One region of the Cupriavidus sp. HMR-1 genome, then DNA from elsewhere that is predicted to be linked to it. Evidence: predicted binding sites of a transcription regulator. Region 1 holds the regulator's gene; the other holds the start of a gene.
The links. The regulator LexA, encoded in region 1, represses DNA repair genes until DNA is damaged. The targets are predictions, from matches to a motif close to ACTGTATNNNNATACAGT.

Region 1 (5,543 bases):
GTCCTCTTCATTCAGATTGGCGAGCGAAACGCGACCAGAGGGGTGACGGGTGCCGAAGCCACCGCCAGGCAACAGGACCACGCCGGCTTCCTCAGCGAGTCTGAACAGGAGCTCATGCGGCTGAATCGATTCGAGCAACCATTTGACGAAATCGGCGCCGACTTCGCGGCTCATTTGTTCGACATCGAGCAGCGTGTAGTAGTCGACCACGTTCTCGTCGACGGGTTCCGGCGCAACGCCCATGCCGCGATAGAGCGCGGCCTTGCGGCTTCTGATCAGCCGCTTCATGGTTTGCTTGTAGTGGTCGGCGGAATCCATCAGCGAGAACAGGGAGAACAGCACCATCTGCACCTGCTGCGGCGTGGAAAGACCGGCGGTATGGTTCAGTGCCACCGTGCGGCTGTCGGCAACCACTCGGTCGATAAAGGGCAGCTTCTCCGGTTCGGTGGTGATGGAGGAATAGCGCTTGTTCAGATCCTTCTGAATATTCTTGGGTAGGTTCGCCAGTTGCTCGTCGAAGAGATTCGACTTGTGGGTGGCAATAACGCCGAGGCGCCAGCCAGTGGCACCGAAGTACTTGGAGTACGAATACACCAGGAGCGTGTTCTTGGGACACATCGCAAACAGCGAGACGAAATTGTCGGCGAAGGTACCGTACACATCGTCTGTCAGGAGAATCAGATCTGGGCGTTCTTCAACGATGCTGGCGATGTATTTCAGGCTTTCATCGCTCATTTTTACGGAAGGCGGATTGCTGGGGTTCACCAGGAAAAACGCCTTAACCTTGGGATCTCGCAGCTTGTCGAGTTCCTTCTTCGGGTACTGCCATCCACTTGCGGGGTCGGCATCGATCGAAACCTCGGTCAGGTGGTATTCGGCCAGTTCCGGAATTTCGATATACGGCGTGAAGATCGGCATTCCCAGTGCGATCGTGTCACCGGGATTGATCAGATGATTGACCTTCAACGAATTGAAGAGGTACGTCATCGCGGCGGTTCCGCCTTCCACGGCGTACAGGTCGAAATCGCCCAGGAACGGATGCGCGCCAATCATTTCCTTGCGGATGTACTGTTTGACGATCTTCTCGCTCAGTCGGAGCATCCGGTCGGGAACCGGATAGTTGCAGGCCAGGATCCCTTCGCACATTTCGTACAGGAAATCACCGCCATCCAGACCGAGCTGGTCGCGCACATACGATACGGCCCCGGTCAGGAACTTGACGCCGGGAACGTCCTTGTGCACGCGGGCATAAAGGTCGAACCGCTCCTCGATACCTGCGCGTCGCGGGAAACCGCCGACACCTTCTGGCAAATACGAAAATGACCTTTCCGATTCGATCATGGCGAACTGGCCGAGCTGCCAGAAACCATGTCGCGGGATGGTTGCCAGAAAATTCGGATTACCTCGCCCGGCGTTTAGCATCAGGCGATTCGATACGCTTCCTGCCAACTTGATGAGTTCGTCCTTGAGTTCGAAAGGCGACAGGCTGGCGAGCCCTGACGTATCGTGCTTGGCCATCGTGCATCTCCTGAAGGTGCTGTGCGGTATAGGGGCGTGGGAGGGACGAAAGGCTTCAACCTCTCGTCATCGTCGGATCGAATGGGGCAAAACCATGCTGGGTTGGCGCTTTCCGCCACGATCGACGTTCTCGGTTGTTACCCTAGCCGGAGAGCGAGAAATTTTCATTGGCCCAAAGAACTACGAATGGCTAGGAAAATGCGCGACGTCGCGAAATCGGGCAAGTAATCTGTAAAGATCAGGAATTGCAGATGCTGCGGAGGAGAAGGATGACGCTCAGATTTCACGAACTCTCTCCCGATGTGCGGGAGGCTCTGGAGTCCATTTGCGCCAGGCACGGATTCGTCCCCGAGGATTTCGAATTCGCGGTTGCGAACGCGCTCAATCCGGGGGAGGGGGCTGCTGCGGATATGGTGACTGTCGAACGCGTGGTCGGCGGTCAGTTGCAGAAATACAAAGGAGGCGCTGGCGGGGCTGCGACCTGGCTGGCTGCCTTTGAGGCAGACCTCGCGTCCGATTGGTTCGGCGCGCCGTTGGCCGATTAATGTCGAGTCAGATTGATGATGGTCGGGCCCCGATCAGCGTCGGGTCCCGGGGCCATCATCGCCCGTACATGCAGCAATGCGCTGCAGTGCATGGTGACAGAAGAGAGCGGGCTGCCTCAATCAAGAGTTTTCGAGGAGGGTTCAGCAAGCTCGAGCATTCGGCAGATGGCGGCCATATTGCCGACCATGGTGCGGCGATGGGTGCCCTGGTAGACGCGAACGCCCTTGATCTGGCGGAAGGGGACCGGCTTGACCGGACGGCGGGATGCGACGGTTTCGGATTGCAGCATGGCAACACCTCGTAATTTGCGTTCAGCAGAAGTCCGCACCCGTCGTCCGTAAAGGACAGGGCGGCGTTGGCAAAGCAAAAGCGGGTGACCGGGGCAGGTGGCCAGCTGCCTGGGTCCGGAGAGTCAGAAGCCTGAAGATCTGATCAGGCCAACTGCGATACCCTCCAGGGAGAACTCATCACGTCCTGCATGCAAGACGATGTTCTGGAAGTCGGGGTTCTCGGCGATCAACTCGATCGTATCGCCGCGTTTCTTCAAGCGTTTGACGGTGACGTCATCGCCCAGACGGGCGACGACAACCTTACCGTTCGCAGCTTCGCTGGCTTTCTTCACGGCAAGCAGGTCGCCATCCAGAATGCCGGCGTCGCGCATGCTCAGGCCGCGAACGCGAAGTAGATAGTCGGGGCGCTCGTCAAAGACAGAGGCATCGACTTGATACTGCCGGTCGATATGCTCGGCAGCCAGAATCGGGCTGCCAGCTGCGACACGACCGACTAATGGCAATGTCAGTTGCAGCACACCCGCCATCGGTAACGAGAACTGATCGGGTCGTTCAGAGTCGCTACGCGTCACCTTCAGGCGAATGCCTCGCGATGCGCCCGGCGTCAGCTCGATCACGCCCTTGCGCGCCAGAGCCCGCAGGTGTTCCTCGGCCGAATTGGGGGAGGAGAAGCCGAATTCGGCGGCGATCTCAGCACGAGTGGGCGGAAAGCCCGTGTTGCGGATCGTGTCGCGGATCAGGTCGAAAATCTGCTGCTGCCGGGGTGTCAGGGTCGCCATGGGTCGCAGGTCTTGTGCCGAAGCACTGTATGTTTAAACAGTATGCTGTGATTTTATACAGTATCGGGTGAAGTGCAAGCACATTTTGCGCAGCCGGCTCAACACGAGTAGTTCCGTGGGGTGAGGCCCACGGGTTTGCCACGGGTTCGGCCAGGCGTTCGCGCAGTTACAATCGGCCCGCCTTCAAGCTCCGTCAACCCCGTCCATGTCCGTACTCCTGCCTCGTATCGTTGTGCTCGCGACTGGCGGCACCATCGCCGGTTCGTCCGCTAATCCTGCCAGTAGCGCGCACTATCAGGCTGCGACAGTACCTGTATCGCAACTTGTGCAGGCAGTGCCCGCGCTGGCAGATGTGGCGCGGGTCGAAGCGGAGCAGGTGGCGCAGGTGGACAGCAAGGACATGATGTTCGATCTCTGGCGGTTGCTTGCCGCGCGAATCGGGTATTGGTCCGCGCAGGCCGATGTCGCCGGAATCGTGATCACACATGGCACTGACACGCTGGAAGAGACGGCGATGTTCCTGCATCTGACGCAGGCTTGCCCGTTGCCTGTCGTGATGACTGCGGCCATGCGCCCATCGACATCGCTTTCGGCTGACGGGCCGCTGAACCTGCTCGATGCGGTGCGCGTGGCGGCAAGCCCGGCGGCGGTTGGCAAGGGTGTGCTCGTGGTCCTGAATCAGCAGATTCATGCCGCGCGTGATGTCGTCAAGGCGCATACGTCGGCTGTCGATGCTTTCCATTCGCCAGTTGCCGGTCCGCTTGGCTTTGTGCAGGATACCTACGTCCATTTCTCGCGCACCCCGGGTCCTGGTCAGGCGCCGCGCTTGCCGGTGCCCGCTGTATGGCCGTTGGTGGAGATCGTCGCCAGCTATGCGCAGCCGGGGAGGGTAGCTATCGACGCGATGGTGGCCGCAGGCGTGCTAGGGTTCGTCGTGGCCGCGGCTGGCAACGGTTCCGTGCACGAAACGCTGACGGCCGCGCTGGTCGACGCCGCGGCATGTGGTATAGCGGTGGCGCGTAGTTCGCGTACCGGTGCTGGTCATGTGGCAATCCCCGCACCGCCGCGACCGATAGGTGGCGTATTCGTCTCGTCGGGTGACCTCAACCCCTACAAGGCGCGCGTGCTGCTGCTGCTGGCGTTGGCTGACGACCCTTCGCTGGGGCGCGATGCGGCCCGGCTTCAGGCGCTCTTCGAGCGGTACTGAGGCAGGCCGGGCGCCGAATTCTTGCGGGAAGGCCCCTTTCCGGGCTATACTCGCGGGCTACTCAACCTTGCCGCACCGGACGTGACGCCCGGGTGGCTCATCCCAAAAGGAGCGTCAATGCGTCATTACGAAATCGTATTTATCGTCCATCCGGACCAGAGTGAACAAGTGCCGGCGATGATCGAGCGTTACAAGCAGCTCGTCACGTCGCAAAACGGCCAGATTCACCGCGTGGAAGACTGGGGCCGTCGTCAAATGGCCTACATGATCCAGAAGCTGGCCAAGGCTCACTACGTTTGCCTGAACATCGAATGCGGCAAGGACACGCTGGCTGAACTCGAACACGCGTTCAAGTTCAACGACGCCGTGCTGCGTCACCTGATCGTTCAGACCAAGAAGGCCGAGACTGCTCCTTCGCCGATGATGAAGGAAGTGCAGCGCGAAGAAGCCCGCAAGGCCGCGCAAACGACCACGGAAGGCCAGCCCGCCTGAGAGCGGACTGCTATGTCGCGGTGAACCAGCTTCGGCTGATCGCCACGCTCGTCGAGCGAGAGGCGTTGCGCTATACGCCGGCCGGAGTGCCCGTCGTCAACTGCATTCTGCAGCATGCCGGCGAGGCGCTGGAGGCGGAAACGCCCCGGCAGGTGGAGTTCGCAATCGTGGCCATGGGCATTGGCGCCATTGGTCAGCAGCTTGAGCGGTTGCCGCTCGATACGCTGCTCGATTGCGAAGGCTTTCTGGCCCGCAAGCACCGCAACAGCAGGACACTGGTCTTTCACATCACTCGATGTAAAGCATTCGAAAAGGATTGAATCATGGCATTCGTCAAACGTGACAACAAGAACAAGAAGCGCTTTCAGCAACAGAACCCGCTGTTCAAGCGCAAGCGCTTCTGCCGTTTCACCGTGGCTGGCGTCGAACAGATCGACTACAAGGATCTGGACACGCTGAAGGACTTCATCGGCGACAACGGCAAGATCACGCCGGCTCGCCTGACCGGTACCAAGGCTCACTATCAGCGTCAGCTGGATACGGCCATCAAGCGCGCCCGCTTCCTGGCGCTGATGCCGTACACCGACCTGCACAAGAACTGATAGTCCCAGGACCGCAAGGAGAAATACACGATGCAAGTCATTCTGCTGGAAAAAGTCATCAACCTGGGTAGCCTGGGTGACATCGTTCGCGTGAAGGACGGTTACGCTC
Region 2 (5,543 bases), on a different contig from region 1:
GCGTGTTCCGTAACAACGAAGCCGCGTGGTTCAACGTGGCCGAGCAGGCATTCTCGCAGTTCAGCTTCGCCCGCAAGCTGTAAGTAACAAACGCCCCTCTCCCGCGCGGAGAGGGGCGAGTGGAGAGGGCCCGCACTTTATCCGCTAGCCACGCCCGCAAGGCGCTCACACGCGCTTGCTCCCGCCCCGGTAGAATCCGCCCACAACCGGACATCTACCCGGGACATTTCCCCATGCAACTAGGCATCTTCTACGCGCTGCTCGCGTACATCATCTGGGGCCTGCTGCCCCTCTACATCAAATCCCTGCACGGCGTTGCGTCGCTGGAAATCCTGCTGCATCGCATGGTGTGGTCGCTCGTGTTTCTTGGGGCGATCCTGCTGTGGCGCCGGCATTTCGGCTGGCTTCGCGAGGTGGCGGCCAATCCACGCCTGGTGCTCAATTTCGGAGCCAGCGCGGCCCTGCTCTGCTGCAACTGGTTCCTTTATATCTGGGCCGTTTCCGCCGATCGGGTGGTCGACGCCAGCCTGGGCTACTTCATCAATCCCCTGTTCAGCGTGCTGCTTGGCGTGTTGCTGCTGCACGAGCGGCTGCGCCCCGTGCAATGGCTATCGATCGCGATTGCCGCGGCCGGGGTGATCTGGCTCACGGTGACGGCTGGGCAGTTGCCGTGGATCGCGCTCGGTCTGGCGGCATCGTTCGGCGGCTATGGACTGTTGCGCAAGACCGGTGCCCTGGGGGCGCTGGAAGGGCTGTCGCTGGAAACACTACTGCTGTTTCCGTTTGCCGCCGCCACGCTCGCCTTTCTGTTTCTGACGGGTCAGGACACCACGCGCGCCGCAGCACCGGGTACGCAGGTGCTGCTGGTGATGGCCGGTCCGATTACCGCCGTGCCGCTGCTGTTCTTCGCGGCAGGCGCACGGCGCATTCCGCTGTCGCTGCTCGGGCTGCTGCAGTACGCCGGCCCGACACTGCAACTGGCGCTCGGCATCTGGCTATATCACGAGCCGTTTCCGCCGCAAAAGCAGATTGGCTATGCGCTGATCTGGGTATCGCTGGCCATCTACGCGGCCGAAGGCCTGCTTGTCAGCAAGCTGCTGCAGCGGAAAACTATTAGCGTTAAGAATGAAGTCGGTGAAAGTACATGAACTTAAATCTATTAAATTGATGGTTTGCGAGAGAGGCCGCTGACAGGCCCTCCGCAAAATCCGGGCGCGGCACTATACTGTACGTTTATACAGTGCTCGATTCTCCCTTTCGTCCATGTCCTTATCCGCACGGCGCATCGCCCATCTCGACATGGATGCCTTCTATGCGTCCGTCGAACTGTTGCGCTACCCGGATTTGCGCGGCCAGGCCGTCGTGATCGGGGGCGGTCGCAACGCCGTGCCCGAGGTCCTGCCCGACGGCACACGCCGTTATGCGCGTCTGCGCGATTACGCCGGACGCGGCGTCGTGACCACGTCCACCTACGAGGCCCGCGCGCTTGGCGTGTTCTCCGCCATGGGGATGATGAAGGCTGCCAAGCTCGCACCCGACGCAATCCTGTTGCCGACCGACTTCGACGCCTACCGGCGTTACTCCGGGTTGTTCAAGGCTGCAGTCAGATCATTCACCGAACAAATAGAAGATCGCGGAATCGACGAGATATATATCGATCTGACTGATGTTGATGGCGAGGCGCGCGATGTGGCGGCCCGCATCAAGGCAGCCGTGAACGCGGCCACCGGGCTGACCTGTTCGATCTGCGTGGCGCCAAACAAGCTGCTGGCCAAGATCGGTTCCGAACTCGACAAGCCCGACGGCTTGACGATCCTGACGCCGGCCGATATCCCGACACGAATCTGGCCGCTGGCGGCCCGCAAGGTCAATGGCATCGGCCCCAAGGCGGCGGAAAAGCTGGCGGCGATCGGCATCGAGACCGTGGGGCAATTGGCGGAGGCCGACACCGCGCTGCTGCAGGCCCATTTCGGCCGCAATTACGCAAGCTGGCTGGCCGAAGTGGCGAATGGGCGCGACGAGCGGCAGGTCGTGGTCAGCTCCGAACCCAAGTCGATGAGCCGCGAAACCACGTTCGAGCGTGATCTGCATCCGCGCAGCGATCGTCCCGTACTGTCCGAGCAATTCACCCGGCTTTGCATGCGCGTGGCCGAAGATCTGCGGCGCAAGGGCTATGTGGGGCGCACCGTCGGCATCAAGCTGCGTTTCGACGACTTCCACACCGTCACGCGCGACCTGACGCTGACCGCGCACACCGCGGACGGCGCGACGATCCGGCATGGCGCTACCGAGTGCCTCAAACGTATCCCGCTGGAACGACGCATCCGGCTGCTCGGCGTACGCGTCAGCGCGTTGATCCCGGCCGCCGATCAGGGCGATGACCCCGCGCCGGTCCAGGAGGAATTGCGCTTCGACGCCGAGCCGGATTCCCCTGTTTTCCGTTGAAGCGGGTTTGAATCCCCTGTGTCATACGGGCCTATCTATGTCCCGGTAGAATCGGCGGCCATGACATCCGCCACCGCCCAACGCGCCGACGCCCCTGCTGCCTGGATCACTCCCCTCCTGGCCACCGCGTGCGGCATGATCGTCGCCAATCTCTACTACGCCCAGCCACTGGTCGGTCCGATCGCGCGGGCGCTCCAGCTTTCTCCCGAGATCGCCGGCCTGATCGTCACGCTGATCCAGATCGGCTATTGCGTGGGCCTGCTGCTGCTGGTGCCCTTGGGCGATATCGTCGAGAACCGCAAGCTTGTACTGACGCTGATCGCCGGCTGCGCGGTGGCATTGGTCGCGGCAGCGCTCGCTACCCACGCGAGCGTGTTCCTGATCGCCGGTTGCGCAATAGGCTTGTGCTCGGTGGCGGTGCAGGTACTGGTGCCGTTCGCGGCACACCTCGCCCCCGAACATGCGCGCGGCCGGGCCGTCGGCAACGTGACCAGCGGCCTGCTGATGGGCATCATGCTGGCCCGCCCGGTATCGAGCCTGGTGGCGGACCTGTTCGGCTGGCATACGATCTTCGCGGCGTCGGCCGTGGCCATGGTGCTGCTTGGCGTGGTGCTGTCGCGCAAGCTGCCGCAGCGCCAGCCGGCGCCCGGCGTGAACTATGTCGAGATGCTTGGCTCGATGGGGCACCTGTTGCGCACGCAGCCGGTGCTGCGGCGGCGCGCGATGTACCAGGCGAGCATGTTCGGTGTATTCAGCCTGTTCTGGACCACCACGCCGCTGTACCTGGCCGGGCCCGCCTTCCACATGTCCCAGACCGGCATCGCCGTGTTCGCGCTCGTGGGCGTGGCCGGCGCGATTGCCGCGCCGATGGCCGGCCGCTATGCCGATCGTGGCCACAGCCGCCAGATGACCGCCATCGCACTGGCGCTGGGCGCCGGCTCTTTCCTGCTGAGCCGCATCGGCGTCGAAGGTTCGCTCATGTCACTGGTGGCCTTGACCGTCGCGGCCGTCGTGCTCGACTTTGCCGTGTCGGCCAACCTGGTGATCGGGCAGCGCGCGATCTTCTCTTTGTCCGCGGAGCATCGCAGCCGCCTGAATGGGCTCTACATGGCCATCTTCTTCGTCGGCGGCGCGATCGGCTCGTCGGTTGGCGCATGGGCCTATGCGCGTGCCGGCTGGCCGCTGGCGAGCTGGATCGGCTTCGCCTTGCCGGCCGTCGCCCTGCTCTATTTCCGAACCGAGCCTGCAAGCACCTGACCGCGGTTGAATCAGACGGAAGACGCTCGTCTCCCATGCACCAGACGTCGTCGTGTGCTCTACACTGTGCCAGCATATCGGTACCATCATTCCTGAATCCGTCGTCGCAGTACCCGCAAGAAGCGGGCTTGCCGGAGACGTCCAATGGCATGGCACAAACTGCTTCCGCGGCCGCGCTGGCTGCCGCGTGCGGCACTGATATATCCGCAGCGCGTGGTGGTGGTGGGATTTGGCCTGGCGATGCTGCTGATGCTTGTCGTGGCGATGCGCGACCTGTACCTGCTGCGCGAGCGCGTCCTGATCCTGCATCAACACGACCTGGCGCTGCGCGCACTTGGCGCGGAAGCGGTTATCAATGCGGAACGGTTCAAGCTATCGTTCGTGCGCGATTACGCGCAGCAGCTTCTCGAACTCCAGCAGGGTACGAAAGCGTCTACTGACGGCGATGTCGAACGTGCCTATGCGGCACGCAATGAACCTGTCTGGGAATTGCAGGTACCGCTTGGCGACGCGCCGATCGTGGGGGTGTCGCCCCAGACCCTGAAAGGACTGCAAGGTTTCGAACGCCGCGACGAGGACCTGCGGGCGGATCTGCAGGCCGCGCGTCAGCTCAGCCATGTGCTGGGCGTCAGCCAGCGCAGCGACCGTCCCGATGGCACGGTGACGTTCATCTCGAGTAACGGCTTTTACGTGACATATCCCGCGTTGCCACCGGACAGGGCTCCTGCCCTGATCAAACGCTTCAGCGGGATCGACTATTACCGCAGCCTGCTTCCCGATCGCGATCCCAGCCACGAAATGCGCTGGGCGCAGGTCTACACGCAATTCGAAAGCACGCAACTGCGCACCACACTGAGCGTGCCGGTCTACGTCGCCAAACGCTTCCGTGGCGTCGTGGCCGTGGACCTGGAGATTCGCCGTCTGCGTGACCTGATTGGCTTGCCGGAGATCCTGGGGTCTCATCGCTACCTGCTGGACCGCAACGGCAATGTCATCGTCTCGAGTCAGACCGGAGGCAAGACCAATCTGCGCTGGCCCGACGATTTCGCCGGGGACCTGCGCAATACGGCGGTGTCGGACCTCATCTCGCAAGGCACGGGTATGCGGCACGTCAACGGCCAGTATGTGTACTTCCAGCGCGTGGGCAGTGCCGGAAACTGGCTAATGGTGGACACGCTCGACGAATACGATGTCTATGCGACGGTGGCCCGGCGCCTCAGCTTGCCATTGCTGACGATCTGGTTCCTGCTGCCTGTGCTGATGTATGTCACGCTGCGTGTGGTGACACTGCTGTTTGACCACTATCTGGCCGCCGGCAGGAAACTCCAGCAGATGGCCGAGACCGATCCCTTGACGCAACTGGCCAACCGGCGCCGCTTTAGCGAACAGTTCAAAAAGGAGACGGCCCGCCGGCAGCGCGATGGCACGCCGCTGGCCATGCTGATGCTCGACATTGACTTCTTCAAGCGCGTGAACGACAAATGGGGCCACGCCAGCGGCGATTGCGTGCTCATGGCGATGGCGGACCTGATGCGCAAGCACTTGCGCGAGATCGATTTTCCAGCCCGCCTTGGCGGCGAGGAATTCGCGGTACTGCTCCCGGGTGCCTCGTCGGATGAAGCCGTGGCGGCGGCCGAGCGCCTGCGCCTGGCCGTGGAAGCCGCGTCCGTCGAGGCGGCACCCGACGCGCCGCACCCCGACGCGGGCGACGGACGCATCCGCTTCACCGTGTCTATTGGTGTTGCAGAAGCCGGGACCGACGGATGCCAGACACTCGACGCCATGCTGGCAGTGGCCGACCGCCGGCTCTATGTCGCCAAGGAAGCGGGGCGTAATCGGGT

Region 2: dinB (DNA polymerase IV) is a predicted target of LexA. The motif match lies at 1,225-1,242, and genes of this name have one in related genera.

What each region holds. Positions count from the first base shown of each region.
Region 1 is NZ_ANKP01000236.1:33,635-39,177, forward strand. It holds gene D769_RS24780 (bifunctional aspartate transaminase/aspartate 4-decarboxylase) at 1-1,518, opposite strand, end outside; gene D769_RS24785 (hypothetical protein) at 1,788-2,063, shown strand; gene D769_RS32460 (hypothetical protein) at 2,180-2,353, opposite strand; gene lexA (transcriptional repressor LexA) at 2,477-3,133, opposite strand; gene D769_RS24795 (asparaginase) at 3,339-4,340, shown strand; gene rpsF (30S ribosomal protein S6) at 4,458-4,832, shown strand; gene priB (primosomal replication protein N) at 4,853-5,152, shown strand; gene rpsR (30S ribosomal protein S18) at 5,156-5,434, shown strand; gene rplI (50S ribosomal protein L9) at 5,465-5,543, shown strand, end outside.
Region 2 is NZ_ANKP01000020.1:24,494-30,036, forward strand. It holds gene dctP (TRAP transporter substrate-binding protein DctP) at 1-83, shown strand, start outside; gene rarD (EamA family transporter RarD) at 234-1,148, shown strand; gene dinB (DNA polymerase IV) at 1,264-2,445, shown strand; gene D769_RS00585 (MFS transporter) at 2,506-3,702, shown strand; gene D769_RS00590 (cellulose biosynthesis regulator YedQ) at 3,847-5,543, shown strand, end outside.